DNA from 2 places in the Kitasatospora sp. NPDC043949 genome. Region 1 is predicted to be linked to the other one. Evidence: predicted binding sites of a transcription regulator. Region 1 holds the regulator's gene; the other holds the start of a gene.
What was found. Region 1 encodes HspR, which represses chaperone genes until heat shock. Its sites were predicted from a motif close to TTGAGNNNNNNNNNCTCAA; they were not measured.
Positions count from the first base shown of each region.

Region 2: a site for HspR is predicted at 3,760-3,778, ahead of lon (endopeptidase La). Genes of this name have one in related genera too.

Region 1 is NZ_JBWKEQ010000032.1:59,606-73,732, forward strand. It holds gene AC07AL_RS24780 (TDT family transporter) at 49-1,188, shown strand; gene AC07AL_RS24785 (LuxR C-terminal-related transcriptional regulator) at 1,769-2,758, shown strand; gene AC07AL_RS24790 (LuxR C-terminal-related transcriptional regulator) at 2,849-3,838, shown strand; gene AC07AL_RS24795 (LuxR C-terminal-related transcriptional regulator) at 3,838-4,815, shown strand; gene AC07AL_RS24800 (TIR domain-containing protein) at 4,823-5,449, opposite strand; gene AC07AL_RS24805 (hypothetical protein) at 5,802-5,978, shown strand; gene AC07AL_RS24810 (helix-turn-helix domain-containing protein) at 5,997-7,004, opposite strand; gene AC07AL_RS24815 (heat shock protein transcriptional repressor HspR) at 7,200-7,724, opposite strand; gene dnaJ (molecular chaperone DnaJ) at 7,732-8,889, opposite strand; gene grpE (nucleotide exchange factor GrpE) at 9,128-9,763, opposite strand; gene dnaK (molecular chaperone DnaK) at 9,760-11,592, opposite strand; gene AC07AL_RS24835 ((Fe-S)-binding protein) at 11,933-14,127, shown strand, end outside.
Region 2 is NZ_JBWKEQ010000008.1:169,513-183,639, reverse strand. It holds gene AC07AL_RS09710 (multifunctional oxoglutarate decarboxylase/oxoglutarate dehydrogenase thiamine pyrophosphate-binding subunit/dihydrolipoyllysine-residue succinyltransferase subunit) at 1-28, opposite strand, end outside; gene AC07AL_RS09705 (sensor histidine kinase) at 311-1,441, opposite strand; gene AC07AL_RS09700 (response regulator transcription factor) at 1,534-2,271, opposite strand; gene AC07AL_RS09695 (rhomboid-like protein) at 2,837-3,634, shown strand; gene lon (endopeptidase La) at 3,801-6,197, shown strand; gene AC07AL_RS09685 (GtrA family protein) at 6,277-6,819, shown strand; gene AC07AL_RS09680 (ROK family protein) at 6,838-8,058, shown strand; gene AC07AL_RS09675 (ABC transporter permease) at 8,128-9,180, opposite strand; gene AC07AL_RS09670 (MarR family winged helix-turn-helix transcriptional regulator) at 9,293-9,742, shown strand; gene AC07AL_RS09665 (MDR family MFS transporter) at 9,952-11,499, shown strand; gene AC07AL_RS09660 (hypothetical protein) at 11,602-11,850, opposite strand; gene AC07AL_RS09655 (inorganic phosphate transporter) at 11,877-13,061, opposite strand; gene AC07AL_RS09650 (NlpC/P60 family protein) at 13,395-14,127, shown strand, end outside.

The DNA.
Region 1 (14,127 bases):
GAACCCGCGGCGCTACCGGAGCCCGGCGCGGGGCGGCACGGTGGAACCATGTCCACCCTGGCCGATGCCCGCCCGCTCACCCGCCCCTCCCGTTCCTCCCGCCCCTCCCGTTCCTCGCTGGGTGCCCGCCTCGACCTCGCCCAGCTCGGCCCCAACTGGTACGCCGCCGTCATGGGCACCGCGATCCTGGGCAACGGCGCGGCCGTCCTGCCGCTCCGGCCGCCCGGGCTGATCGGCTTCGGCGAGGTGATGTGGGCGCTCGGACTCGCGGCCCTGCTGGTGCTGGGCGCGGCCCGGCTGGTCCACCTCACCCGGCACCGCGAGGCCGCCCGCACCCAGCTGCTGGACAACCCGGCCACCGCCGTCTTCTACGGCTGCCCGCCGATGGCCCTGCTCTCGGTCGGCCTCGGCACCCTGCTGCTCGGCTCCCGGGTGATCGGCACTGGCCCCGCGGTCGCCGTCGACGCCGTGCTGTGGGGCGTCGGCACCTTGTACGCGCTGGCCGTCGCCGGCGGCATCCCGTACCTGATGATCACCCGGCACCCGGTCTCCGCCCTGGAAGCCAACCCGACCTGGCTGCTGCCGGTGGTCGCCCCGCTGGTCGCCTCCGCCACCGGCCCGGCCCTCGTCCCGCACCTGCCGGCCGGGCTGCCGCAGCAGGCCATGCTGTACGCCTGCTGGGCCCTCTTCGGGATCGGCCTGCTGGCCACCCTGGTGCTGCTGCCGGTGGTCTTCACCGGGCTGTTCCACAGCAAGCTGCCCACCCTGGTGCTCACCCCCTCGCTGTTCCTGGTGCTCGGCCCGCTCGGCCAGTCCGTCACCGCCGTCCACCAACTCGCCGACGCCGCCCGCCCGGTGCTGCCCGCGCTGGCCCCCGCCATGCTCCCCTTCGCGGAGCTGTACGGCGTCGCGGTGCTCGGCGTCGCGATGCTCTGGCTGGCCGTCGCGCTCACCGCCAACCTGCGCGCCCGCCGGGCCGGCATGCCGTTCGCGATGACCTGGTGGGCGTACACCTTCCCGATCGGCACCTGCGTCACCGGCGCCTCCGCGCTCGCCCGGCACACCGGGTTCGGCGGCTTCACCGCGATCGCCGCCGGGCTCTACCTGCTGCTGGCCACCGCCTGGGTGCTCGCCGCCGGCGGGACCGCCGCCGGGCTCGCCCGGGGACGCCTGCTGGGGCGTGCCTGACTCCTCCCGCGGCACGCCGCCGTTGCAGGAACCCGCACCCGCGGCCCGACCGCGCACGGCCGACCGACCGTACGGGCGGTGACCACCCGGGCACCGCGCTGGCCTCGGCCTTTACCGGAACCCGGCCCGCCGCTCGACCCCTCCCGCCGTACCCGTCGTGCAGATAGCTGCAATTGCGCGAACCTGCACTCGGGCGACACTTGTTCACCGGCCGTCACGCTGTGAGGGTGGAGTCACGCCAGGCCGTCCGGGCACCGCAGCCCGATGGTGGCGACTTGCTCTTCGGAACTGACCACGGGTGCAACGTCCCGCACGCGTGAAACGGGGGGGAAGAGCGCCGGCCGGGGCGCCATGTGTGGTGATGGCCCCCGGAACCGGAGCCGTCGAGGCGTTGCTGCTCCGCCTCGACGGAAGCGCCTGGGCACGGGCGTGGCGACGTCGGCCCCCAGGACACCCCGGAGTGCGACGGCACCCGGGCCCCGGGGGCCGACGTCGAGCCCGGTACCGTGACCGCCGAGCCCCGCGCCCGACGGCGCGGGCGCGGCGACGAGGGAGAAGCATCCGGCAGGGAGTGTGCGACGTGACGGCGGAACCGGCGGTCGCGCCGCAGCACGGGCAGCCACCGGGCGAGGAACCCGACGAGGCCGCCCGGCAGCTGTACCTGGCGATCCTCGCCCGGGGCGGCCGCATCCCGTTCACCGACACCCAGGACACCGGCCAGGCCGCGCTCCAGCAGCTCGTCGACCTCGGCCTGCTCATCGCCAACCCGATGGACCACTGCTACACCGCCGTCAGCCCGCGCTCCGTCACCGACCGCCTGGGCGCCGAACTCCGCAGCGAGGCGACCAGGCTGCTGGTCCGCGCGGAGAACCTCCCGGGCGCCCTCGACGGCCTCACCCGCGCCTACGACGCGATGCCCCGGCCCTCCGGCCGGGCCGGCGGCGCCGTCCACGTCGAGGGCCACGTCCACATCCGCCAGCGGATCTCCCAGCTCGCCTCCGACTGCCGCTCCGAAGTCCTCGCCGCCCAACCCGGCCACCGCCCCGCCGGCACCCTGCAAGTCGCCCTCCTCCAGGACCTCCACCTGCTCCAGCGCGGCTGCTCCCTGCGCACCATCTACCAGCCCGTCGCCCTCGCCGACCCGCCCGCCCTCGCCTACGTCGAAGAGGTCACCCAGCACGGCTCCCTCATCCGTGTCCTCGACGAACCGTTCCAGCGGCTGCTCGTCTTCGACCGCACCGTCGCCGTGATCTCCGCCAACGACGACAACAGCACCGCCGCCTTCATCACCGACCCGGCCGCCATCACCTTCCTGGTCGGCGCCTTCGAGCGCGACTGGGCCCGCGCCGAAACCGCCGAAACCTCCGCCGCCCTCGGCCCCACCCGCACCATCCCCGACCGGGTCGGCCGGCTCCTCGCCCGAGGCCTCACCCAGCGCGCCGTCGCCACCCGCCTCGGCCTCAGCGAACGCACCGTCGCCGCCCACATCTCCCGCCTCCGCGACCGCCACGGCGCCCAGACCCTCTTCCAACTCGGCTGGCTGATGAGAGGCGCCCGCGATGACCGATGAACCCGGCCCCGCCGAGCGGGCCCCAGCCGACCGGCCCGCCCCGCGCCCGTACCCTCGTCCACCTCGGCGGGCGGCTCCGGGGGGATCCCCATGACCGATCCGTCGACCTCCCCCCTGCCCGACGACGCCGCCCGGGCGCTGTACCTCGCCGTCGTCGGCAACGGCGGCATCCTCCGGGCGGCCGACCTGACTCCGGCTGACGAACCGGTCCTGGGGCGGTTGCTCGACCTCGGACTGGTCGTCCCGAGGGTCGAGGACGCGGCCTACGCCGCGGTGAACCCGCGTGTCGTCATCGGCCGGATCGGATCCGAACTGCGTTCCGTGGGTGGCGAACTGCTGGCCAGGGCGGACGAAGCACCCGAGCGGTTCGCCGAGTTGGCGCAGGCCTTCGACGTCACGCCGCGCCACCCCGAGTGCTCCGTCGATGTCACGTACGTGCACGGCTTCGAACAGATCCGCCTGCGCCTGGCCCAACTCGACGCCGAGTGCTCGCAGGAGATGCTGTCCGCCCAGCCCGGCGGTGCCCGGCCCGTCGAGGGGCTCCCGGACGCCCTCGACCGGATGCGGCGGCTCGCCGAGCGCGGCGGCACCGTCCGGGGCATCTACGAGCCGGCGGCGGCCGCAGACCCGGCGACCGCCGCCTTCGCCGCCGCGTCCGCCGAGATCGGCTGCCGGTACCGGGTGCTGGGCGAGCCGTTCCGGCGGGTCCTGATCTACGACCGGAAGGTGGCCGTCATCCCCGCCGCGTCCGACAACAGCCGCGCGGCCTTCGTCGAGGACCCGGTGGTGGTCGACTTCATGGCCGACGCCTTCGAACGCGACTGGCAGCGCGCCGCCCGGGTCCGCTGGTCCCGTGGCCCGGAAGCCACCGAACCAGCCGATTCCCTGCCCGACCAGGTCGGCCGTTTCCTCGCCCAGGGCCTCACCCAGCGCGCCATCGCCACCCGCCTCGGCCTGAGCGAACGCACGGTGGCCGGCCACATCGCCCGGCTGCGCGAACTGTACGACGCCGAGACGCTCTTCCAACTCGGCTGGCAGCTCCGGTCGGCGGCCGACGCCGCCCGTCGGCGGGTGCCGTGATGCACGGGCGCGGCGCCGAGCGGCCCGACCAGGCCGCACACGACCTGTACCTGCGCATCCTCCGGCGCGGCGGCTGGATCGACCGGGCCGAGGTGGCCGACGCCGACCGACCGGCCCTGGAACACCTGCTCGCGCTCGGGCTGCTGCTCGCCCGGCCCGAATCCGACGTCTGCACCGCCGTCAACCCGCGGACGGTCGGCGACCGGATCAGTGCCGAGCTCCGGGCCGAAGGCACCCGGCTGCTCGTCCAGGCCGCCCAACTCCCGCAGGCCCTCGACGACCTGACCAAGGCCTACGACACGGCCCCGCGCCCGACCGACCGCGCCGGTACGGTGCATCACGTCCAGGGCCTCGGCGCGGTCATCCGGCGGTTCACCGAGGTGGAGGCGGCCTGCCGCCAGGAGATCCTCGTCGCCCAGCCCGGCCGGCCCCGCCACGCCCACCAGTTGGAGGAGGCCCTGGAACGGATCGGCCGGTTCTGCGGCCGGGGCGGCCGGATCCGGGTGATCTACGCACCCGGCGCCGTCCGGGACCAGGCGACCGCCGACCACACCGCCCGCGGCACCGAACTGGGCGCCCGCTTCCGGGTCCTGGCCGAGCCGTTCCGCCACCTGCACATCTTCGACCGCCGGATCGCCGTGCTCCAGTCCGCCGACGACCTCCGGAGCGCGACCTTCATCGAGGATCCGGCGACCGTCGACCATTTCCTGGCCGTGTTCGAACGGGACTGGGCCCGCTCAGGCCGCCTCCTCTGGAGCGCCGACCAGGCGTCCGCTCCCGAGTCGACGGCCCACGAGCAGGTCGGCCGGCTCCTCGCCCAGGGCCTCACCCAGCGCGCCATCGCCGGGCGCCTCGGCCTCAGCGAGCGGACGGTGGCCGGCCACATCGCCCGGCTGCGCGAACTGCACGACGCGGAGACGCTGTTCCAGCTGGGCTGGCAGCTGCGGGGCGCCCGGACGGGGGAGCCCGATGGGTGAGCGCTGTTCAGCCGGTGGCGGCGCTGGTCGGCCAGTAGCCGGCCCGGCCGACGACGGGGGGCTGCTGCCGGGGGACGTTGAACTGCTCACCGGGGGCGGTCCAGAAGCCCTCGCGCAGGGACAGCGCCATGCCGGCCCAGTCGAGCGCGGTCTCCACGGTGTGGTTGAGGGCCTCCTGCGACCAGGTGTCGTCGAAGACCAGCGGCAGGACGGGGGCGACCTGCTCGATGGTGGCGATCAGCGGGTTGTGCGTGATGGCCTCGTCGACGAGGAGGACGATCGGCTTCCGCAGCGCCGACGCCCACCCCAGCTCCAGGCTCACCCCGGCCGACAGCGGCGCCCCGACGTAGGCGAACACGAGGTCCGCGGACTGCAGGGCCCGGAAGTCGGACGGCACCCGGGGCTCCGGCGCCTGCCCGGCGACGGTCCAGGCATCACTGTGGTGCGCGCTGTACACGGCGGCACCGCTGCGGAGCAGGGTGGTACGGAGCGTCGTCAGCCGCGTCCGGCTGGCGAGCGTCACCACACTGTCCGCGGGCCCGGTCAGCCGCATCAGCGGCGCGGCCAGGAACACACGCGCACGCCGGCCCTCGGGGGTCTGTCCGGCGTGCTCTCGCAGGTAGGGCTCACTCATTGTCGACTCCGGGGATAGGTGCCAACCAGGCCGATCGCCCCGTTGGGTGGTGACTATCGGAATGCTGCTGTGCATTCGTTGTGGTCGAAACGAACTAGTCATGGACATGTTGTTTGTGGTGTCCCCGTCTTCCCCCTCCCGCGAGAGGGGTTGGGGAGTGCACTGATCGTCTCTGTCGACCGTCGCCACCGTCCACAGAGCCGTGGTGTCATCTCGATGCCTGGCAGAGAGATGACGCACTGGGGTAGCAGGCCCCCTGGCTTCCGGCATGGGCTTGCGGCATTATGTGGCAGGTTGTTCGAAACAATGGCTGGGTACCCGCGTCAAGTCTTAAACAAAGAGAGGGGGCACCATGTCTCGGATACGCCGGGTGGTGCGGTTTGTCCTGGTTCCAGTCGTTGTGGGTCTGGCGCTTTTCATCAGCAGCGGTTCGAGTCCGGCCGACGACACGATCTGGAACATCGGGGTTTCCCACGATGCGGCAGCGCCGAAGACCATGGCGCTGGCCAATGACACGATCTGGAACTGAGACCGCCGCGACGCTTGGTCAGTGATAGCTGTCGGAGTCGGTCGGAACGCTGTTCCTGGCCAATGCGTACCCGAGTTGGAAGAGCGACTCGACATTGTGCTCGTCGCGCATCTCGGCCAGGTGCCGCGCGAGCGTCCTTTCACTGATGCCGAGTCTGCGGGCGATCACCCGGTGGTTCACGCCTTCGAGCATGAGGTCGATGATCGTCTGCCGCATCCCGGAGACCACCTGCTGCGGAACGGCGCGCGCGCCGTCGAAGTCCAGCGCCCGGCTCCAGTTCCGCTCGAAGATCTCGCTGATCAGGTAGCTGATGACGGCCCGATCGTGCACGAAGGCAGCCAGATTGAGGTCCTCGGCGATGGGGATGACCGCGATTCGGCGATCGATGACGATCAATCGCGTGTAGGGCTCCTCCAGCGTCCGGAACCGCCCGCCGGCCTTGGTTATCGTGGCCACGTATTCCCTGGTGGGAGCGTGGTACCGGGTGCTCGGGTGGTAGATCGTCCTGAGCGTGATGCCCAGGCGGAGGGCTTCGAGGTCGCGGGTGAGGATGCCGGTGAGCGCCTCCGACGGGCGCGGCCCGCCGGGTTGGGCGGCGAGGATCTCCTCCGAGGCGCTGGCGACGATCTGCTGCACCCGCTGGTTGATCAGCACCTTCCCCCGCACGTACTCGATCGCGCCGCCGGCCTGCTCCGGTGAGTGGTAAGCGGCCGTCAGGTCGTGGAGATCGGTGGCGAGGGCCGACGCGCGGGTGAGCAGGTCGAGCGCCTGGCGCTGCCAGGTCACGGAGAGGCTCTCGGACAGCTGCTGGGGGTCGACCGCGACGAGGACACCGGGCTCGTCGGTGTCGGCGACCAGAAGGCCTATGGCCACCAACTCCTCCTGGGCCCCGCCCGCCCTGGCGAGGTCGGAGTCCTTCGGAAGCCGTCCGTTCTCGCGGATGACCGCCAGATACAACTCCCGCGCTTCTTTCGAGAGGACGGAGGGCCCAATCGCGGCGGTACTGGGCTGTTCTCGTCCACTCATCTGCGGGCTCCTTGCCGTGGCCGTGTCTGCACTACCTGCCGGGCACCAATACCGGAATCGCAGTGCAGCATGCCAGATCGGGTGGCATCGGTGAGGGCGGCCAGATTTGTTCGACAGCACTCTCTCACCACGATCAAGCCGCCGGCACCCCCCCGGGTGGAGGGGAGCCGGCGGCCGGAGGTGTTCAGCCAAGTCTCAGCGTTTGGGGCGCCAGACGACCAGGGCGCTGGACTGGGTGGGGGGCTGGTAGGGGACGAGGTCGCGGCGGTAGGAGGCGTGGACGGCGGCCTCGCGCTGCTGGAGGGCGCTGGTGGCGCCTTCGAGGGAGTCGACCAGTTCGCCGATGCGGGACTGGAGCGCGGTGACCTGGTTCTCCAGCTCGATGATCCGCTTGATGCCGGCCAGGTTGATGCCCTCGTCCTGGGAGAGCCGCTGGACCTCGCGCAGCTGCTGGATGTCGCGCGCGGAGTAGCGGCGGCCCCGGCCGGCGGTGCGGTCGGGGCTGACCAGACCGAGGCGGTCGTACTGGCGGAGGGTCTGCGGGTGCAGGCCGGAGAGCTCGGCGGCGACGGAGATGACGTACACCGGGGTGTCCTCGGTGAGGACGTACTGCGGCGGGGCGGTGGGCCGCCGGGTGCGGCGGCCGTCGCCGGGCAGGCCGGAGCCGATGCCGGGCAGGCCTTCACCGATGCCGGGGCCGATGGGGCTGTCGGGGATCATCTGGTCGTCACGCTCCCTTCGCCGCCCGGAACAGGGCGGCTCGTGGGTCGTCGGAGGCGGTGGCCTCGCGGTACTGCTCCAGGGCGTTCAGCGCGTCCCCGGTGACGTGCCGCGGCACCACGACCTCGACGGTGACGAGGAGGTCGCCGCGGGTGCCGTCCTTGCGGGTGGCACCCTTGCCGCGGGCGCGCATGGTGAGGCCGTTGGCGCTGCCGGGGGGCAGCTTCAGCTTCACGGCGGGCCCGTTCAGCGTGGGCACCTCGATGGTGGCGCCGAGGGTGGCCTCGGGGAAGGTGACGGGGACGGTGACGGTGAGGTTGTCCCCCTTGCGCCCGAAGACGGGGTGCGGGCCGACGTGCACGGTGACGTAGAGGTCGCCGGGCTGTCCGCCGCGTTCGCCCTGGGCGCCCTTGCCCTTGAGCCGGATGCGCTGGGCGTCCTGGACGCCGGCCGGGATGCGGACCTGCATGGTGTGGGCGGAGCTGGCCCGGCCGCTGCCGTGGCAGTCGACGCACGGGTCGTCGACGATCATGCCGCGCCCGCGGCAGTCCTTGCACGGCTCGGAGAGCGCGAACGCGCCCTGGCCGCGGCTGACGGTGCCGGCGCCGACGCAGGTCGGGCAGACCCGCGGGGTGGTGCCGGACTTGGCGCCGGTGCCGTTGCAGCTGCGGCAGGGGGCCTGGCTGGTCATCCGCAGCGGGACGGTCGCACCGTCGACGGCCTCGTCGAAGGCGAGGGTCACCTCGGTCTCGACGTCGGCGCCGCGCCGGGGCTGGGCCTGCCGGCCGCCGCCGCGGTTGAAGAGCCCGCCGAAGACGTCGCCGAGCCCGCCGCTGCCGGTGTTCTGGCTGCCGCTGAAGAGGTCGCCGAAGTCGAAGTTGTAGCTGCCGTTGCCCTGGCCGGGTCCGCCGGCCCGGAAGCCGCCGTTGGCGAAGAGGCTGCGGGCCTCGTCGTACTCCTTGCGGCGCTTCTCGTCGGACAGGACGTCGTAGGCCTCGGAGATGTCCTTGAAGCGTTCCTCGGCCTTGACGTCACCCTTGTTGGCGTCCGGGTGGAACTCGCGCGCGAGCTTGCGGTAGGTCTTCTTGATCTCGGCGGCGGTGGCGTCCTTGGGCACGCCGAGGACCTTGTAGTAGTCCTTCTCCACGTAGTCCTTGCCACTCATGCGTCCACCTCGCTCCGCTCGGCAGCCGCTCCGCGCAACACGCGCCTTTCAACGATTCGTTTTTCAACGATTCGCTCGCTGCGCTTGCTCATAGCTGCCGCCACCTCCCGATGTCCATCGTCGCTGCGCTGTCAACAGCCGCTTCACCGGGCGCTGTTGACAGCGCGCTGCGGAGCCGGCCGCCGTACTGGCCGGCGTACGACTCCGCAGCGCACTGGTTGTCAGCTGTCACAGGTTGTCAGCTGTCCGAACCACCGTCGGACTTGTCCGCGTCCCCGGACTTCGCCTCGCCGTCGGGCGCGGCCGTGGTCTGGGTGCCCGGCTGGGGCTCCGCGACGGCGACCATGGCGGGGCGGATGATCCGCTCGCCGATGCGGTAGCCGGGCTGGAGGATCTGCACACAGGTGTCCTCGGTGACGTCCGAGGAGTAGCTGTGCATCAGCGCCTCGTGCATGGTCGGGTCGAAGGGCTCGCCCTCCTTGCCGAACTGCTGGAGGCCCAGCTTGGCGACGACCGTCTCCAGGGACTCGGCGACGGACTTGAAGCCGCCGGTGACCTCGCCGTGCTCGCGGGCGCGGCCGATGTCGTCGAGCACCGGGATCAGGGACTCCAGGATGTTGGAGACCGCGATCTCGCGGACCGTCAGCCGGTCGCGCTCGACCCGCTTGCGGTAGTTCTGGTACTCGGCCTGCAGGCGCTGCAGGTCGGCGGTGCGCTCGGCCGACTCCCGCTTGGCAGTGGCGAGTTCGTCGGAGCCCGCACCGGAGCCGGAGTCGGCGGCGCCGGCTGCGGCGGCCTCCTCGGCGGCCTTGATCACAGCCTCGTCGGCGGCGGAGTCGTCGCCGGGCTTGCCGCCCTGCGGCTTGTCCGTCATGCCGCACCGCCCTTGGGCTTCTCGTCGTCCACGATCTCGGCGTCGACGACGTCGTCGTCCTTGGCCTGGGTGGACTCGCCGGCCGGGGCGGCGGCGTCGGCGTTGGCGTACAGCGCCTGGCCGAGCTTCTGCGCGGTGGTGGAGACCTTCTCCGAGGCTTCGCGGATCTTCGCGATGTCCTCGCCCTTCAGGGCCTCCTTGAGCTCGCCGATGGCGGTCTCGACCTCGGCCTTGACGTCGGCGGGGAGCTTGTCGGTGTTGTCGGCGATGAACTTCTCGGTCGAGTAGACGAGCTGCTCGGCGGAGTTGCGGGTCTCGACGGACTCGCGGCGCTTGTGGTCCTCCTCCGCGTACTGCTCGGCCTCGCGCATCATGCGCTCGATGTCGTCCTTCGGCAGCGCGGAGCCGCCGGTGACGGTCATCTTCTGCTCCTTGCCGGTGCCGAGGTCCTTCGCGCCGACGTGCATGATGCCGTTGGCGTCGATGTCGAAGGTGACCTCGATCTGCGGCAGGCCGCGCGGCGCCGGCGGCAGGCCGGTCAGCTCGAACATGCCCAGCTTCTTGTTGTACGCCGCGATCTCGCGCTCGCCCTGGTAGACCTGGATCTGCACGGACGGCTGGTTGTCCTCGGCCGTGGTGAAGATCTCGGACCGCTTGGTCGGGATCGTGGTGTTGCGCTCGATCAGCTTGGTCATGATGCCGCCCTTGGTCTCGATGCCGAGGGACAGCGGGGTGACGTCGAGCAGCAGGACGTCCTTGACCTCGCCCTTGAGGACACCGGCCTGGAGCGCGGCGCCGATGGCGACGACCTCGTCCGGGTTGACGCCCTTGTTGGCGTCCTTGCCGCCGGTCAGCTCGCGGACGAGCTCGGCGACGGCGGGCATGCGGGTCGAGCCACCGACCAGGACGACGTGGTCGATCTCGGAGAGCGAGATGCCGGCGTCCTTGATCACGTTGTGGAACGGGACCTTGCAGCGCTCCAGCAGGTCGGAGGTGAGCTGCTGGAACTGGGCGCGGGTGAGCTTCTCGTCCAGGTGCAGCGGGCCCTCGGCGGAGGCCGTGATGTAGGGCAGGTTGATCGAGGTCTCGGAGGACGAGGACAGCTCGATCTTGGCCTTCTCGGCGGCCTCGCGCAGACGCTGCAGGGCCATCTTGTCCTTGGACAGGTCGACGCCGTGGCCGGCCTGGAAGACCTTGACCAGGTGGTCGACGACCTTCTGGTCCCAGTCGTCACCACCGAGGTGGTTGTCACCGTTGGTGGCCTTCACCTCGACGACCCCGTCGCCGATCTCCAGCAGGGAGACGTCGAAGGTGCCGCCGCCGAGGTCGAAGACCAGGATGGTCTGGTCGTCCTTGTCGAGGCCGTAGGCCAGGGCGGCCGCGGTCGGCTCGTTGACGATGCGCAGGACGTTGAGGCCCGCGATCTCACCGGCCTCCTTGGTGGCCTGGCGCTCGGAGTCGGAGAAGTACGCCGGAACGGTGATGACGGCGTCGGTGACGGTCTCACCCAGGTAGGCCTCGGCGTCCCGCTTCAGCTTCTGCAGCACGAAGGCGCTGATCTGCTGCGGGTTGAAGTCCTTGCCGTCCAGGTTGATCTTCCACCCGGTGCCCATGTGGCGCTTGACCGAGCGAATGGTGCGATCGACGTTGGTGACCGCCTGACGCTTGGCCACCTCGCCGACCAGGACCTCGCCGTTCTTCGCGAAAGCGACGACGGACGGCGTGGTCCGCGCGCCCTCGGCGTTCGTGATGACGGTGGGCTCGCCACCCTCCAGAACGCTGACGACCGAGTTCGTCGTACCGAGGTCGATGCCGACCGCGCGTGCCATCGTAAATACCTCCACGGAAGAGTTGAGCTTTACAGGCTCAAGGATGCATGACCGGATGGGTGTCGTCAACAGGGATGAGTCGCCGCCGCTCAACTTTGCTGAGCGGTCTCCTTCCCGCGGCCGCGGCGACTTCCCGTGGCCTTGGTCGTGGCCGTGGTCGCCGGCCGCGGCGCGTGTGGCGCCACGTGACTGCCGCCATAGCTTGGGAACCTTCTGGAGGACTGGTGGTGGGCGGTAATGTCCGGGCCGTCGGCCCGGAAAGTTACCGGCGAGTACAATCCCTTCCACGCAAGACCGTTCAAAGACCGCTCAACAGCAAGCCGCAGGAGACGGAGAGCCGATGCAGCTAGCAGCGATCGTCATCTCGCTGGTCACGTTCGTGATCGGCACCGCGCTCGCCGCCCGTGCGGCGCTGTACATCTACAAAGTGGTACGGACCGGCCAGCCGGACCCCACCCGCTTCGGTCAGCCCGCCCAGCGGGTGAAGACCGTCGCGGTCGAGTTCGTCGGACACACCCGGATGAACCGCTGGGGGATCGTGGGCATCGCCCACTGGTTCGTCGCGGTCGGCTTCTTCAGCCTGGTGCTGACCATCGTCAACGCCTTCGGCCAGCTCTTCGACGCCGAGTTCGCGCTGCCGATCATCGGCCACTGGATGCTCTGGCAGCTCTTCGTCGAGCTCGTCGGCACCCTCACCACGCTGGGCATCGCGACGCTGATCGTGATCCGGCTGCTCAGCCTGCCGTCCCGGTCCGGCCGCAAGTCCCGCTTCGCCGGCTCGATCGCCTGGCAGGCCTTCTACGTCGAGTACACGATCCTCGGCATCGGCCTCTGCATCCTGATGCTGCGCGCCCTGGAGGGCGCCCTCAACGGCGTCGACTCGTACGGGCCCGAGCACCTGGTCTCGTACCCGCTGGTCTCCGCCTTCAGCGGCCTGTCGCACGGCACGCTGGAGAACCTGATCTACCTCTTCGCGATGCTGAAGATCTGCATCTCGTTCGCGTGGGCGACCACCATCGGCATCAACCCCTCGATGGGCGTGGCCTGGCACCGCTTCCTCGGCTTCTTCAACATCTACTTCAAGCGCGAGGAGGACGGCGGCACCGCGCTCGGCGCCCTGCGTCCGATGACCAGCGGCGGTCAGCCGATCGACTTCGAGGACCCGGCCGACGACGCCGTGTTCGGCGTCTCCCAGGTCGAGCACTTCTCCTGGAAGGGCATCCTCGACTTCTCCACCTGCACCGAGTGCGGCCGCTGCCAGTCGCAGTGCCCGGCCTGGAACACCGGCAAGCCGCTCTCGCCGAAGCTGCTGATCATGGGCCTGCGCGAGCACGCCTTCGGCAAGGCGCCCTACCTGCTGGCCGGTGGCGGCAAGGACATGGAGGGCGAGGAGAAGGCCACCGCCGAGCAGCTCAAGGACGTCCCGGCGGCCGCCTTGGCCGAGGCCGAGCGCCCGCTGATCGGCACCGCCGAGGAGAACGGCGTCATCGACCCGGACGTCCTGTGGTCCTGCACCACCTGCGGCGCCTGCGTCGAGCAGTGCCCGGTGGACATCGAGCACATCGACCACATCGTCGACATGCGCCGCTACCAGGTGATGATCGAGTCCTCGTTCCCGACCGAGGCCGGGACGATGCTCAAGAACCTGGAGAACAAGGGCAACCCGTGGGGCATGGCCACCAAGGCCCGCCTGGACTGGGTCAAGGAGCTCAAGAAGGAGACCGGCATCGAGGTGCCGGTGATCGGCGAGGACATCGACCCCGCCGAGGTCGAGTACCTCTACTGGGTCGGCTGCGCCGGCGCCCTGGAGGACCGCGCCAAGAAGACCACCAAGGCCTTCGCCGAGCTGCTGCACACCGCGGGCGTGAAGTTCGCCATCCTCGGCAAGGAGGAGTCCTGCACCGGTGACTCCGCCCGCCGGCTGGGCAACGAGTTCCTCTTCCAGATGCTCGGCGCGCAGAACGTCGAGACGCTGAACGCGGCCCTGGAGGACGCGCCGGTCAAGCGGATCGTCGCCACCTGCCCGCACTGCTTCAACACCATCGCCAACGAGTACCCGCAGCTGGGCGGCCACTTCGAGGTCATCCACCACACCCAGCTGCTGCAGCACCTGATCGACGAGGGCAAGCTCGTCCCGGTCAACCCGGTCGAGGGCCTGATCACCTACCACGACCCCTGCTACCTGGGCCGCCACAACAAGGTCTACAGCCCGCCGCGCGAGATCATGGACAAGGTCCCCGGTCTGCGTCAGCAGGAGATGCACCGGCACAAGGAGCGCGGCTTCTGCTGCGGCGCCGGCGGTGCCCGGATGTGGATGGAGGAGCGCATCGGCAAGCGGATCAACACCGAGCGCGTGGACGAGGCGCTGTCCCTCAACCCGGACATCGTCTCCACCGCCTGCCCGTTCTGCCTGGTGATGCTCTCCGACTCGGTCAACGGCAAGAAGAACGAGGGCGCTGCCAAGGAGCACCTGAAGGTGGTCGACGTCGCCCAGCTGCTGCTCGACTCGGTGAGGGCGACCCCGCCGGCCGCCGC
Region 2 (14,127 bases), on a different contig from region 1:
TGGGGGTTTCAGGGGACTGTGGCGACACGGCGGCAACCGCCCTCTTCCGCTTCCTTTTGGGATGTTTGGACAGCGGGGATTAAGGCTACGCCCCTGACCAGTGATCGCGCAGTCCCCGGGCCCCAGGCGTCGCCCAGATCACAGTCCTGACCTGCAGTTTGGCTGAAAATGTGCGTTAGAAAGCCGTATCTGAGGGGAAGCGATCGCCTCCACCCATAGGGCATATCTGGGCAAAACCGGACAAAGCCCCATGCGGATCATCCAATGATCTTCGTGTACGTCTGTGTCGCTTCTGTGACACATCCGACCCTCAGCGCTGCCCCGGCAGCCGGACCTCGATCCGGCAGCCGCGCGGCGACTCGGCGACCGCGATCCGACCGCCGTGCAGGTCCACCGCCCAGCGGGCGATGGCCAGGCCGAGGCCGGTGCCGCCGTCCGAGCCGGGCCCCTGGGCGGTCGCGGTGCCGCTGCGGCTGAACCGCTCGAACACCCGGCCGCGGTCGGCCGGCGGGATGCCCGGGCCCTCGTCCTCGACCTCCAGCAGCAGGCCGCCGGGCCCGCCGTCGGGCCGCGCGCGCACCGTCACGGTCCCGCCGGGCGGGGAGTGCTTGCAGGCGTTGTCGACCAGGTTGGCGACCACCTGGTGGAGCCGTTCCGGGTCCGCCACGCCGGTCAGGCCGGTCGGGCTGACCTCCAGCGCCAGCCGGACGTCGCCGCGCCGGGAGAACGCCCCGCCGGCCGTCGCGCCGTCCACGGTGACCCCGCGCAGCACGCCGTCCAGGAACTCGCGCACCTCGAAGGGGCGGGCGTCCAGATCGACAACGCCGTCGTCGATCTTGGAGAGGTCCAGCAGGTGGGTGACCAGGCGGCCGAGCCGCTCGGTCTGCTCCAGGGCGGCCCCCAGGGTCGCCGGATTGGGCTGGACGACGCCGTCCACCACGTTCTCCAGCACGGCGCGCAGCGCGGCGATGGGCGTGCGCAGCTCGTGCGAGACGTTGGCGACCAGCTCGCGGCGGTGCCGGTCGGCGGCCCCCAGATCGGCGGCCATCTGGTTGAAGGTGGTCGCCAGTTCGCCGATCTCGTCGCGCGAGTTCACCTCGACCCGGCGGCTGTAGTCGCCGGAGGCCATCGCGCGGGCGGCGGCCGTCATCTCGCGCAGGGGGGCGGTCAGCCCGTGCGCGAGGAACTGCATGAAGAGCAGCGAGGCGATCATGGAGAAGACCATGATGATCCGGATCTGGGTCTCGGACCGGATCGCCACGACCACCATGCCGGTGGCCAGGAAGACGGAGACGATCACCAGCAGGGCGAGCTTGCCCTTGATCGAGCGGACCGGGTCGAGCGGCCGGATGTCGGCCCAGACCCGGCGGGCGGCGCGGGCGGCCAGCGTCTGCGACCGCGTGCCGCCGGTGTCCCCGTTGCGTTGCTGTGGAAAGGTCATTGGTCCCCTGTGATCCCCGCGTACGTCCCCCGCGTGGTGCGCGGCAGTTCGGGACACGGGCCCCCCGGAGGCCCGTCGCCCGAGGCTCGCCGCTAGGAGAGCGGGGCCTCCAGCGCGTACCCGACGCCGTGGACGGTACGGATCCAGCTCGCGCCGATCTTGCGGCGCAGCGCCTTGACGTGGCTGTCCACGGTGCGGGTGCCGGACGCGTCCGTCCAGTCCCAGACCTCGGCCAGCAGCTGCTCGCGGGTCAGCACGGCGCGCGGCTGCGCGGCCAGGCAGGCGAGCAGGTCGAACTCGGTGGGCGTCAGGTGGACGTCGCCCGAGGCGAGCCGGACCCGGCGCTGCACGTGGTCGATCTCCAGCTCGCCGAAGCGCAGCGAGCCGAGCGCGGGCGTGCGGGCCGCCTGCTGGGCGCGCTCGACGCGGCGCAGCAGCACGTTGACCCGGGCGGCCAGTTCGCGCATCGAGAACGGTTTGGTCATGTAGTCGTCGGCGCCCACGCCGAGGCCGACCAGCAGGTCCGTCTCGTCGTCGCGCGCGGTCAGCATCAGCACCGGCACCGGGCGCTGCGCCTGGATCCGGCGGCACACCTCAAGGCCGTCGAAGCCGGGCAGCATGATGTCGAGGACCACCAGGTCCGGCTGCCAGGTGTGGAAGCCGTCGACCGCGCCCGGCCCGTCGTGGGCCACGGCGACCTTGAAGCCCTCCGCGCCCAGCCGGGCCGCGATCGACTCCGCGATCGTCGGCTCGTCCTCCACCACCAGCACTCTGCGTTGGCTGCTCACCGTGCCGCCGCTGTGGTTGTTGTCCTGCTGAAGTTCTGTCACGGTCACGCCACCGCCCCCAGGGCTGCGGGCCGGCCACCTGTGGGGATGGCGGGACTCCGCTCGTAGTCTTGTTCCGTCGTGGACTGTGCCGGGTCCGCCGTCCCGTCGTGCGTGCGGGTCGGCGGGCGGATTGTCGCCCGCCCACTTCTCCCGCGCACTTCGCAGCGTACGGACAGCGGATGCCTCCCGGCAGGTGGACCGGACGTTTCCGGCCCGTGGGCCGGCTGTCGGGCCGCCCTCGGAGCCCACTGCACGAGTGGGCACGGGCCGATACCTTACCCGGCGATTTTTCTCTGCGTAACGGTACGTATGCAGTCGAGTTGACGCCAAGTCGCCGGTCAGAGCCCCTGTCGGCGCGCTCGCCGAAAGAAGGTCTGGACCAATATCAGGAATCCGGTCGACCGGTTTCCTGACGGTCTTCACCGGCTTTTCTCAGATGCCTCTCAGAACCTCGACGTAACGTGGCCACGACAACGCCCCCGCAGGGCGGGATCCGCGGCGCGCGCCGGTACGTTGGGCACCTGGGTGAGGGGCCGGTGGCTGCCGGCGTGGAGCGGAGGGCGGCATGGCTGGACTGCGGCGAGGTGCCGGACGGGTCGGGGCGCCGCCCGCCGGCCCGCCGTACGGGATGCTCCGGCACGGTCTGCGCACCGGCGTCGTCGAGTGGCTGCTGGCGCGGGTGCCGACACCCCGGCGAAACCCCTTCACCCTCGGCTATCTCGCCGTGGTGGGCGCCACCACGACCTTTGCCAAACTCGCCGATCCGGAACTCGTGCAGCGGCTGCAGGAGGCCTCCAGTTCCGACGGCCACAACCTCCTGCAGCACCCCCTGCGCGCGCTGGTGCTCAGCGGCTTCTGGGTGGCCGGCGAGGTGTGGATGCCGTACCTGTGGGGATTCGCCGTCACCCTCGCGCCGCTGGAGCGCCGGATCGGCCCCGCCCGGGCGGCGGCGGTCTTCGCGATCGGGCACGTCACGGCCACGCTGCTGTCCCAGGGCGTGGTGATCACCGCGGTGGAGACCGGGCGGATGGAGGCCGGGGCGCTGGACTACCTGGACATCGGCGTCAGCTACGGCGTGCTCACCTGTCTGGGCGCGGTGGCCGGGCTGCTGCCGTGGCGCGGGCGGCTGGTCGCGCTCGGCGGCGCCGGGCTGCTGATCGCCGAGCAGATCCTCACCGAGCGGGACCTGGTCACCGCCGTGGGGCACCCGGCCGCGGTGCTCACCGGGGTGGCGCTGTGGCGCTGGCTGCGCCGGGCCCAGGCCCGCCGGCCGCGGCCGAAGCCGCGGACGCGCCGGGTCGAGGCGCCGGCCGCGGGCTCCTCGCCCGCGCCGGGCGGCGCTCCGGTCCTGGACGTGCGCTGACCCTTCCGGGTGTCGCCCCCGGGCGCTTTTGACGGCACTTCCCTCGCCCTCCCCTGCTCGCTCCACACCCGCTCCTGTTCGCTCACGGCGAACGCCGCCCCGGGAACATCCGGCGCGCGCCAGGCCTTAGTCAGGTCGACTCAACTTCACTGACTGGGGAGAGATCATGGCATCGACGTCCACACCGCTCACCCTGCCCGTGCTGCCGCTCGACGACGAGGTCGTCCTGCCGGGCATGGTCGTCCCGCTGGACCTCAAGGACACCGAGGTGCGCGCCGCGGTCGAGGCCGCCCGCGCGGCGGCCACCGGCACCGGCAAGCCGCAGGTCCTGCTGGTCCCGCGGGTGGACGGCTCGTACGCGGCGGTCGGCACCCTGGCCACCGTCGAACAGGTCGGCCGACTGGCCGACGGGGAGCCGGCCGCGCTGGTGCGCGCCGTGCGCCGGGTCCGCATCGGGGCCGGCACCACCGGCCCCGGCGCCGCCCTCTGGGTGGAGACCACGCCCTTCCGGGAGTCCTCGGTGGACACCCCGGTGGCCGGCCGGGCCGCCGAGCTGGTCAAGGAGTACAAGGCGCTGTCCACCCAGTGGCTGCGCAGGCGCGGCGCCTGGCAGATCGTCGACCGGGTGGCCCAGATCGAGGGCGTCGGCGAGCTCGCCGACAACATCGGCTACGCGCCCTTCGCCACCGCCGAGCAGAAGCTCAAGGTGCTGCTGGAGGCCGACCAGGTCGCCCGCCTGGAGTACGCGCTGACCCTGCTGCGCGACCACCTCGCCGAGGAGGAGGTCAACGACACCATCCGCAAGGACGTCGAGGAGGGCGTGGCCAAGCAGCAGAAGGAGTTCCTGCTCCGCCGCCAGCTGGAGGCCGTCCGCAAGGAACTGGCCGAGCTCAACGGCGACCCGGCCGACGAGGAGGGCGACTACCGCGCCCGGGTCGAGGCCGCCGACCTGCCCGAGAAGGTCCGCGACGCGGCCCTCAAGGAGGTCGACAAGCTGGAGCGGGCCTCCGAGCAGTCCCCCGAGGGCCCCTGGATCCGCACCTGGCTGGACACCGTCCTGGAGCTGCCCTGGAACGAGCGCACCGAGGACGCGTACGACATCGCCGGCGCCCGCGCCGTGCTGGACGCCGACCACGCCGGCCTGGCCGACGTGAAGGACCGCATCGTCGAGTACCTCGCGGTGCGCAAGCGCCGGGCCGACCAGGGGCTCGGGCTGGTCGGCGGCCGGCGCGGAGGGGCGGTGCTGGCGCTGGTCGGCCCGCCCGGCGTCGGCAAGACCTCGCTCGGGGAGTCGGTGGCCCGCGCCATGGGCCGCACCTTCGTCCGGGTCGCGCTCGGCGGCGTCCGGGACGAGGCCGAGATCCGCGGCCACCGGCGCACCTACGTCGGCGCGCAGCCCGGCCGGCTCGTGCGGGCGATCAAGGAGGCCGGCTCGATGAACCCGGTCGTCCTGCTCGACGAGATCGACAAGGTCGGCTCCGACTACCGGGGCGACCCGGCCGCCGCCCTGCTGGAGGTGCTGGACCCGGCGCAGAACCACACCTTCCGGGACCACTACCTGGAGGTCGAGCTCGACCTCTCGGACGTCGTCTTCCTCGCCACCGCCAACGTGCTGGAGGCCATCCCCGAGCCGCTGCTCGACCGGATGGAGCTCGTCCGCCTCGACGGCTACACCGAGGACGAGAAGGTCGTCATCGCCCGCGACCACCTGCTCCCGCGCCAGCGCGAGAAGGCCGGACTGGGCGGCGACCAGGTCAGCGTCGACGAGGCGGCGCTGCGCCGACTGGCCGGGGAGTACACCCGGGAGGCCGGCGTGCGGAACCTGGAGCGCTCGATCGCCCGGGTGCTGCGCAGGATCGCCGCCCAGGCCGAACTCGGCGAGCGCGAACTGCCCGCCGCGATCGGCCCGGACGAGCTGCGCGCCCTGATCGGCCGGCCCCACCACGTGCCGGAGGCCGCCCAGGCGCCGGCCGAGCGGCGCACCGCCGTCCCCGGCGTGGCCACCGGCCTCGCCGTGACCGGCGCCGGCGGCGACGTCCTCTACATCGAGGCCTCGCTCGCCGACGCCGAGACCGGCGGCACCGGACTCACCCTCACCGGGCAACTGGGCGACGTGATGAAGGAGTCCGCGCACATCGCGCTCTCCTACCTGCGCTCGCGCGGCGCCGAACTGGAGCTGCCGGTCACCTCGCTGCGCGACCGCGGCGTGCACCTGCACGTCCCCGCCGGGGCCGTCCCCAAGGACGGGCCGAGCGCCGGCATCACCATGACCACGGCGCTCGCCTCGCTGCTGTCCGGCCGCAAGGTGCGCACCGACCTGGCGATGACCGGCGAGGTGTCGCTGACCGGGCGGGTGCTGCCGATCGGCGGGGTGAAGCAGAAGCTGCTCGCCGCCGACCGGGCCGGCGTCACCACGGTGATCATCCCCAAGCGCAACGAGGCCGACCTGGACGACGTCCCGGCCGAGGTGCTGGAGCGGCTCACCGTCCACCCGGTGGCGGACGTGCGGGAGGTGCTGGAGCTGGCCCTGGAACCGGCCAAGGTCCTGGCCGCGGCGGCCTGACCCGGCCGCGCCGGGTCGACGGGCGGACCGACGGGAGGACCGACGGGAGGACGGCGTCTGCGCGTGCCACACTGCGGAGATGCCGTCCCCCACGCAGCGCGCCCTGGCCCGGGTGCCGGCCCGGCTGCGTCCGTACCTGGTGCGGCACCGCAGGCTGGTGAAGTTCCTGCTGGTCGGCGGCGCCTGCTTCACCCTCACCCTGGTGATCGACTTCGAGCTGAAGTTCACCGTGCTGGAGCACAAACCGGTGGTCGCGCTGACGATCGCGACCGTGATCTCGACCGTCGTCTCCTACGTGCTCAACCGTCGCTGGGCCTTCCGGACGGCCGGGCACCCGCGCGAGGCACTGCTGTTCTTCCTGGTCAGCGCCATGGCGATCGCCGTCAACGACCTGCCGCTGGCACTCTCCCGCTACGCCCTGGACCTGCGCGAGCCGTACGTCGGCCCGTTCGCCCAGGAGACCGCGGACTTCCTCAGCGGGATGGTCGTCGGCACCTTCGTCGCGATGCTGTTCCGCTTCTGGGCGATGCAGCGGTGGGTCTTCACCCGGCCCGCCGAACGGGCGCACCCTAGGTACGAACCCGGTTACGCTGCACCCGAGATGCCACGGGATGCGCCATAAGGCCGTGAGGTGAGGGTTATGCGCGGGGAACCGGACGCGGTTCGGAGCGGGCCCGCCAGCCAGCAGGGGATGCGCCGGGCCAACCTGGCCCTGGTGCTCGGGGTGATCGCGCGCGCCCCGCGCTCCCGGGCCGAGGTGGCCGCCGAGACCGGGCTGACCAGGGCCGCCGTCTCCTCGCTCGCCGAGCAGCTGATCGCCGGCGGCCTGGTCGTCGAGGAGGGCCCGGCCGCGCCCAGCGGCAAGGTCGGCCGCCCCGGCACCGCGCTCGGGCTCAACCCGCTCGGGCCCGGCGGCCTCGGCGCCGAGATCGGCGTGGAGCACCTCGGCGCCTGCGTGGTCGACCTGAGCGGCGAGGTCCGGACCTGGCGCCGCCGCGAGGTCCGCAACCGGGGCCGCCGGCCCGCCGCGGTCATGGCCGACCTCGCCGAACTGCTGCACGCGGCCGTCGCCGAGTCGGGCCTGCGCCCGGCCGGGCTGACTCTGGCCGTCCCCGGGCTGGTCGGCACCTCCGGCGGGGTGCTCCAGCGGGCCGCCAACCTGGGCTGGCGGGACGTCCCGCTGGCGGCCGAACTGCGCCCCGCGCTGCGCGCGGCCGGCGCGGCCGAACTGGCCGAGCTGCCGGTCGAGGCGGACAACGAGGCCAACCTGGGCGGGCTGGCCGAACGGTGGCTGGGCGGCGGCCCGGAGGACTTCCTGTACGTCTCGGCCGAGGCCGGCGTCGGCGCGGCGATCGTGGTCGGCGGGCGGCTGCTGCGCGGGGCGCGCGGCTACGCGGGCGAGTTCGGCCACGTACCGGTCCACCCGGACGGCCACCGCTGCGCCTGCGGCGCGCACGGCTGCCTGGAGCAGTACGCGGGGGAGGCGGCCGTGCTGCGGGCGGCCGGGCCGGCGGGCGCGCGGGGCGACTGGGTGACGCTGCTCGCCGGGCGGGCCGGGGCCGGGGACGAGCCGGCCCTCGCGGTGCTGGCCGGGGCCGGTTCGGCGCTGGGCATCGCGGCCGCCGGGGCGGTCAACCTGCTGGACCCGGCCGAGGTGGTGCTGGGCGGCGGCTACGCCCGGCTGGCGTCCTGGCTGCTGCCGGCGATGCGGGCCGAGCTGGCCGCCCGGGTGACGGTGCGGCCCTGGTCGGACGAGCGGCTGACGGTGTCCCGGCTGGGCCGGCGCGGGCCGCTGCTGGGCGCCGCGGTGGGCGTGGTGCGGGCGGTCGTCGCGGACCCGGGCCGGCTCGCCGGCGGCTGACTCCCGGCCCGGGACGCACCGGAGCCCCCGGCCGGGCGGCAGGGGGCTCCGGGTGAGGAACGCGGGGGATCAGGCCTCGGAGGACGCCTCGGCGGCGACGATCTCGCGGCCGCCGGAGCGCGGGCCGCGCAGCACGGCCAGGTAGGCGACGCCGATGCCGATCAGCGCCCAGACCACCAGGACCACGATCGGCATGCCCAGGTTGGTGGAGCCGAAGTAGGCGATCGACTTGGTGGCACTGGTCCCGGCGCCGTTCGGGATCAGCGAGCCGATGGCCCGCCAGAACGGCGGCATCATCGGTGCCGGGTAGACGCCGCCGGCGCTCGGGTTGCCCAGCACCACGAAGATCAGCACCGCGACGCCGATGCCGATGACGTCGAACAGGCACTGCAGCGCCATGGTGAACGCGCCGACCGTGAACACCACCAGGGCGCCGATGCCGGTCAGGGCCAGGATCGAGCCGGGCAGCGCGTCCAGCACCGGTCCGGCGATGATCGTGCCGCCGAGGCCGGCGCCGACCGAGTACAGCGCCAGCACGCCGAGGCGGATCAGCAGGCGGTGGACGTTGGCGGGCTTGGAGCCGGCGCTGATGCCGAGGATCGAGGCGACCAGGTAGCCGCCGACGCACCAGCCGATGACCAGGTAGAACGCGGAGAGGCCGTTGGTGTCGCCCTTGGCGAGCGGCACGACGTCCTCGACCTTGACGGTGCGGCCCTGGGACTTGTCCAGCGCGGTGGTGATGGACTCGGCGGCCTTGGCGGCGGAGGTGCCGCGGGCGCCGCCGACCAGCAGGGTGTCCTCGGTGCCGGTCGGGTTCACGACCAGCGCGGCGTAGATCTTCTGGTCCTTGATCTGCTGGGTGGCCGTCTCGGCGTCCGGGGCGGTGACGGCCTTGACGGCGTCGTCCGGCACGGATTCCAGCCCCTGGACCAGCTTGGGGGTGACCTGCGGCGGGGCGACCACCGCGATCGACAGCTCGTGCGGGGCCGGGTGGTGCAGCGCCCCGACGTACGAGGTGATGAAGCCGAGCTGCAGCAGCAGCACGCCGATCACGAGCAGTGCCGCACGCGGTGTGACCGCGCCCTTCAGTTCAGCGACGAAACCCTGCCCCGGGGCGGCCATCCACATCTCCTTGTGTATTGGGGGAAAACGGATACTTCATACCATGAACTAGTTGGCTTGTCGCACCCCGCGCGCCGCGTTCCGGCCAACGCGGCTGCGGGATACTGGCGCGGTGAGTGACGAGGAATCCCTGCTGGCGGTGGAGCGCGAGGTCGCGCTGATGTTCCGGCGGGGCCGGGCCCGAGTGGCGGAGCTCTCACGCCGGGTGCACCCCGAGCTGGAGGGGATGGCCTACAGCATGCTCGGCTACATCGAGCAGGCCGGGCGGGTGCGGGTGACGGACGTCGGCGTGCACTTCGCGGTCGGCAAGGCCACGGTGAGCCGGCAGATCCGGGCGCTGGAGGAGCTGGGCCTGGTGGCCCGGGAGACGGATCCGCTGGACCGCCGGGCCGCGCTGGTCTCGCTGACCGAGGACGGGCGGCGGCGCTACCTGGCGGCCCGGGACGTCCGGATGCGGCGGGTGCGGGAGCTGCTGGGCAGCTGGTCGCCGGAGGACGTGGACCGCTTCGCGGTGCTGCTGCACCGCTTCAACGACGTGATCGGGGATCCGCCGGCGGAGTGACCGGTGGCCGGGCCCCGGGGCGGGGCCGGTCCGCGGCGGTTGGGGCCGGGCCCGGGGCGGCGGCCGGGGCGGCGGCTGGGGCGAGGCCTTTACTTGGGCTTGAAGAAAGTTGCCTTAGTCAACCATCGGGCCTATGGTTGCGTAAGGCAACGATTTTCCCTGCCCGCGCACCCCCGCCCCCCGCTCACTCCTCCCGCCGAAGGACCCAGATGACCGTCACAGCCGAGGCGACCGTCGGAGCCGCCGTCGACGATCAACCGATGACCCACCGGCAGGTGATGGAGGCGCTGTCCGGCCTGCTGCTCGGCCTCTTCGTGGCCGTGCTCTCGTCGACCGTCGTCTCCAACGCCCTGCCGCACATCCTCACCGACCTGCACGGCGGCCAGTCCGCCTACACCTGGGTGATCACCGCGGCCCTGCTGACCCTGACCGCCTCCACCCCGATCTGGGGCAAGCTCTCCGACCTCGTCAGCAAGAAGCTGCTGCTCCAGATAGCCCTGCTGATCTACATCGCCACCTCCGCCCTGGCCGGCCTCTCCCAGAACACCGCCGAGCTGATCGCCTGCCGCGCCCTCCAGGGCATCGGTGCCGGCGGTGTGGTCGCACTGGGCCAGATCTGTCTGGCCGCGATGGTCCCGCCGCGCGAACGCGGCCGTTACAGCGGCTACTTCGGCGCGGTCTTCGCGCTGGCCACCATCGGCGGACCGCTGATCGGCGGCGTCATCGTGGACACCTCGTGGCTGGGCTGGCGCTGGTGCTTCTACGTCGGCATCCCGTTCGCGCTGGCCGCGATCCTGGTGGTGCAGCGCACCCTCAAGCTGCCGGTGGTCAAGCGCAAGGCGAAGATCGACTACCTGGGCGCGCTGGTCATCACCGGCGCCGTCAGCCTGCTGATGATCTGGATCACGCTGGCCGGCACGAACTACGACTGGCTGTCCTGGCAGACCGCCGCGATGGTCGGCGGCGGCCTGCTGCTGGGCGCCCTGGCCGTGGTGATCGAGCGCCGCGCCGCCGAGCCGATCATCCCGCCGGACCTCTTCAAGTACCGCACCGTCACCCTGGCCGCGGTGGCCAGCGTGCTGGTCGGCGTCGGGATGTACGGCGCGACCACCTTCCTCAGCCAGTACTTCCAGCTGGCCCGCGCCAAGTCCCCGACCATGGCCGGCCTGATGACCCTGCCGATGATCCTCGGCCTGGCGCTCGCCTCCACCGTCGCCGGCCGGCTGATCACCAAGTACGGCAAGTGGAAGGCCTACCTGGTCGCCGGCACGGCGCTGCTCGCGATCGGTTTCGGCCTGCTCGCCACCGCCCGCGCCGACACCGACTACAAGCTGCTCTGCGTCTACATGGCGATCACCGGCATCGGCCTCGGCCTGACCAGCCAGAACCTGGTGCTCGCGGTGCAGAACACGGTGCCGCGCCACGAGCTCGGCGCGGCCAGCTCCGTGGTGACCTTCTTCCGCACCATGGGCGGCGCGATGGGCGTCTCCGCGCTCGGCGCGCTGATGAACAGCAAGGTGACCCACTACCTCGCGGAGAACCTGGCCGCCGCGCACATCCCGGCCGCGAGCGCGGCCGGCGGCGGGGGCATCCCGGACCTGCACAAGCTGCCCGCCCCGATCGTCCCGCTGGTGACGGACGCGTTCGGGCACGGCGTCGGCACCGTCTTCCTGTGGGCCGCGCCGTTCGCGGCGCTGGCCTTCGTCACGGTGCTGTTCATCCGGGAGACCGCGCTGAAGACCAGCCAGCAGGGCTGACTCCGGGCGGGGACGCGCGAACGGGCCGGGGAGTGTGGATCACACTCCCCGGCCCGTTCGGTTCGTCCCGCGCGCGGACGGCGGGAACCGTCGGACCGCGCCCTACGGCGCGGCGATCAGGACCAGGCCGTAGACGACGGCCGCGGCGCAGAGGCCGAAGCAGGCGTAGGCGCCGGCCAGGGCCAGCCGGCCGCCGCCCGGCTCCTGGGCGGCCTCGCCCTCGCGGGCGCTCAGCGCGGCCTCGCGGCGGGACAGGGCCAGGATGCCGAGCGCGAAGACGGAGACCACGGCGACGGTGATGCCGAAGCTGGCACCGGCGGTCTGGGCCAGGGCGTTCCACTTGATGTGCATGGCGGGTGCTCCTCAGCCTGCGGCGCTCAGGCCGCGACCGTGGTCGAGGCGGGGGTGGGGGTGTTCGCGGGGGCGGCGGTGGCGGGGATCTCCACCGGGGTGACGTCGTTGACGTCGTTGACGTTGTCCGCGCTGATCGGCTGGCGGCGGGAGATCAGCCACATCGCGCCGGAGCCGGCCACCAGCACGGCGCCCACCAGGACGATGCCCCAGGTGCCCTGGCGGACCAGCAGCGCGGCACCGCCCGAGACCAGCGCGGCGGCCGGCAGGGTCAGCGCCCAGGTGTAGACCATGCGGCGCACCAGGCTCCAGCGCAGCTCGGCCTTCGGGCCGCCGAGGCCGGCGCCCATGATGCCGCCGGAGCAGACCTGGGTGGTGGAGAGGCCGAAGCCCATGTGCGAGGAGGTCAGGATGACGGTCGCGGCGGCCGACTCGGAGGCGAAGCCCTGCGGCGCCTTGATGTCGGCGAGACCCTTGCCCATCGAGCGGATGATCCGCCAGCCGCCCATGTAGGTGCCGAGCGCGATCGCGGCGCCCGCGGAGATGATCACCCAGGTGGGCGGCAGCGCGCCGTGCGGCAGGGCGCCGACCGACACCAGGGTCAGGGTGATGATGCCCATCGTCTTCTGGGCGTCGTTGGTGCCGTGCGCGAGCGAGATCAGCGAGGACGAGAAGATCTGGCCGGTCTTGAAGCCCTTGGTGGCGGTGGCCTCGTTGCCCTTGCGGGTGATCGCGTAGGCCAGCTTGGTGGCGCCCCAGGAGGCCAGGCCGGCGACCAGCGGGGAGGCGATCGCCGGGATCAGGATCTTGGAGAGGACGGTGTCGAAGTTGACGCCGTTCATGCCGACGCCGACCACGGTGGCGCCGATCAGGCCGCCGTACAGCGCGTGCGAGGAACTGGACGGCAGGCCGCGCAGCCAGGTCAGCAGGTTCCAGAGGATCGCGCCCGCCAGTGCGGCGAAGATGATCTCGGGGTGGATGCCGCTCTTCTCGTTGACGATGCCGCCGGAGATGGTGGTGGCGACCTTCACGGACAGGAACGCGCCCGCGAAGTTGAGGACGGCCGCGATGGTGACCGCGACCTTCGGCCTGAGGGCTCCCGTCGCGATGGAGGTGGCCATCGCGTTGGCGGTGTCGTGGAACCCGTTGGTGAAGTCGAAGGCGAGCGCCGTGATGATCACAACGGCTACCAGGAACGAGATGTGTTCCATACCCAAACAATCGTCGTAGTTGTCGCACGGACGTTGGTGTCGTCGCGACCGTAGGTCTGTTTGGTAAACGGAAGGTGAACTGAGCCGGGAATCGTGGTTCCGCTGGTGTCCCAGTGGTGTCCGGAAGCTTTCGGAGGGGTGTCGGCGGTCGCGCTGAGCTGGACATTAGCGAAGTTCGCCCCGGTTCGCTCCGGTTTGCTGAGAGCTGTCTCACAGATCAACCGAGAATTAACCTCCCAGTCCGGATGCGCCCTGTTTCCGGTGAGTAACCCGTGGGAGGATCTGCGGGATCCGGGGACGCCGGTGACAGGCTGGGGCGGGGAGGACCAACCCATGGGCGGGGCTGCACAGCGCACTGAATCGGCAGTCGTACGGCCCTGGCTGAGGGCGGCACTGCGTTGCGGAGCCGCCCTCGCGGCCGCCGCGCTCGCCCTCCCGCTCGCCGCGCAGGCCGCGTACGCCGCCCCCGATCCGGGCGCCTCGATCACCGCGGCCAGCCCGGGCGACGACCCGCTCGCCGCCGCCAAGGCCACCCTCGGCCCGCTGCTCGACCAGCTGCACACGCTCTACCAGAGCGCCGAGACCGCCACCGAGCAGTACAACGGCGCCGTCGCCAAGGTCGCCGAGCAGCAGGCCGCGCTCACCGACCTCCAGGGCCGGCTGGACCGCCAGCAGAAGCAGGTCGACGCCGGCACCGACATCGCCTCCCAGCTCGCCGCCGCCCAGTACCGCAACGGCGCCGCCTCCGCCTACGCCGAACTGCTGCTCTCCAAGGACCCGTACGAGGCCGTCACCATCGCGGAACTGCTCACCGCCGCCAGCCGCTCGCAGTCCGAGTTCCTGGACCGGCTGAAGACCGACCGCGAGGCCCTCGCCGGCCTGACGAAGCAGACCGAGGACGCGCTCAGGACCTCCCAGACGCTGGTCACCCAGCAGGACGCCGCCAAGGCCAAGGTCGCCACCGACCTCGCCTCCGTCGAGCAGCTGGTCTCCTCGCTCACCGGCGCCCAGCGCACCGAACTGGAGAAGCTGGAGAAGGCCAAGGCCGACGAGGCCCAGCTCGCCT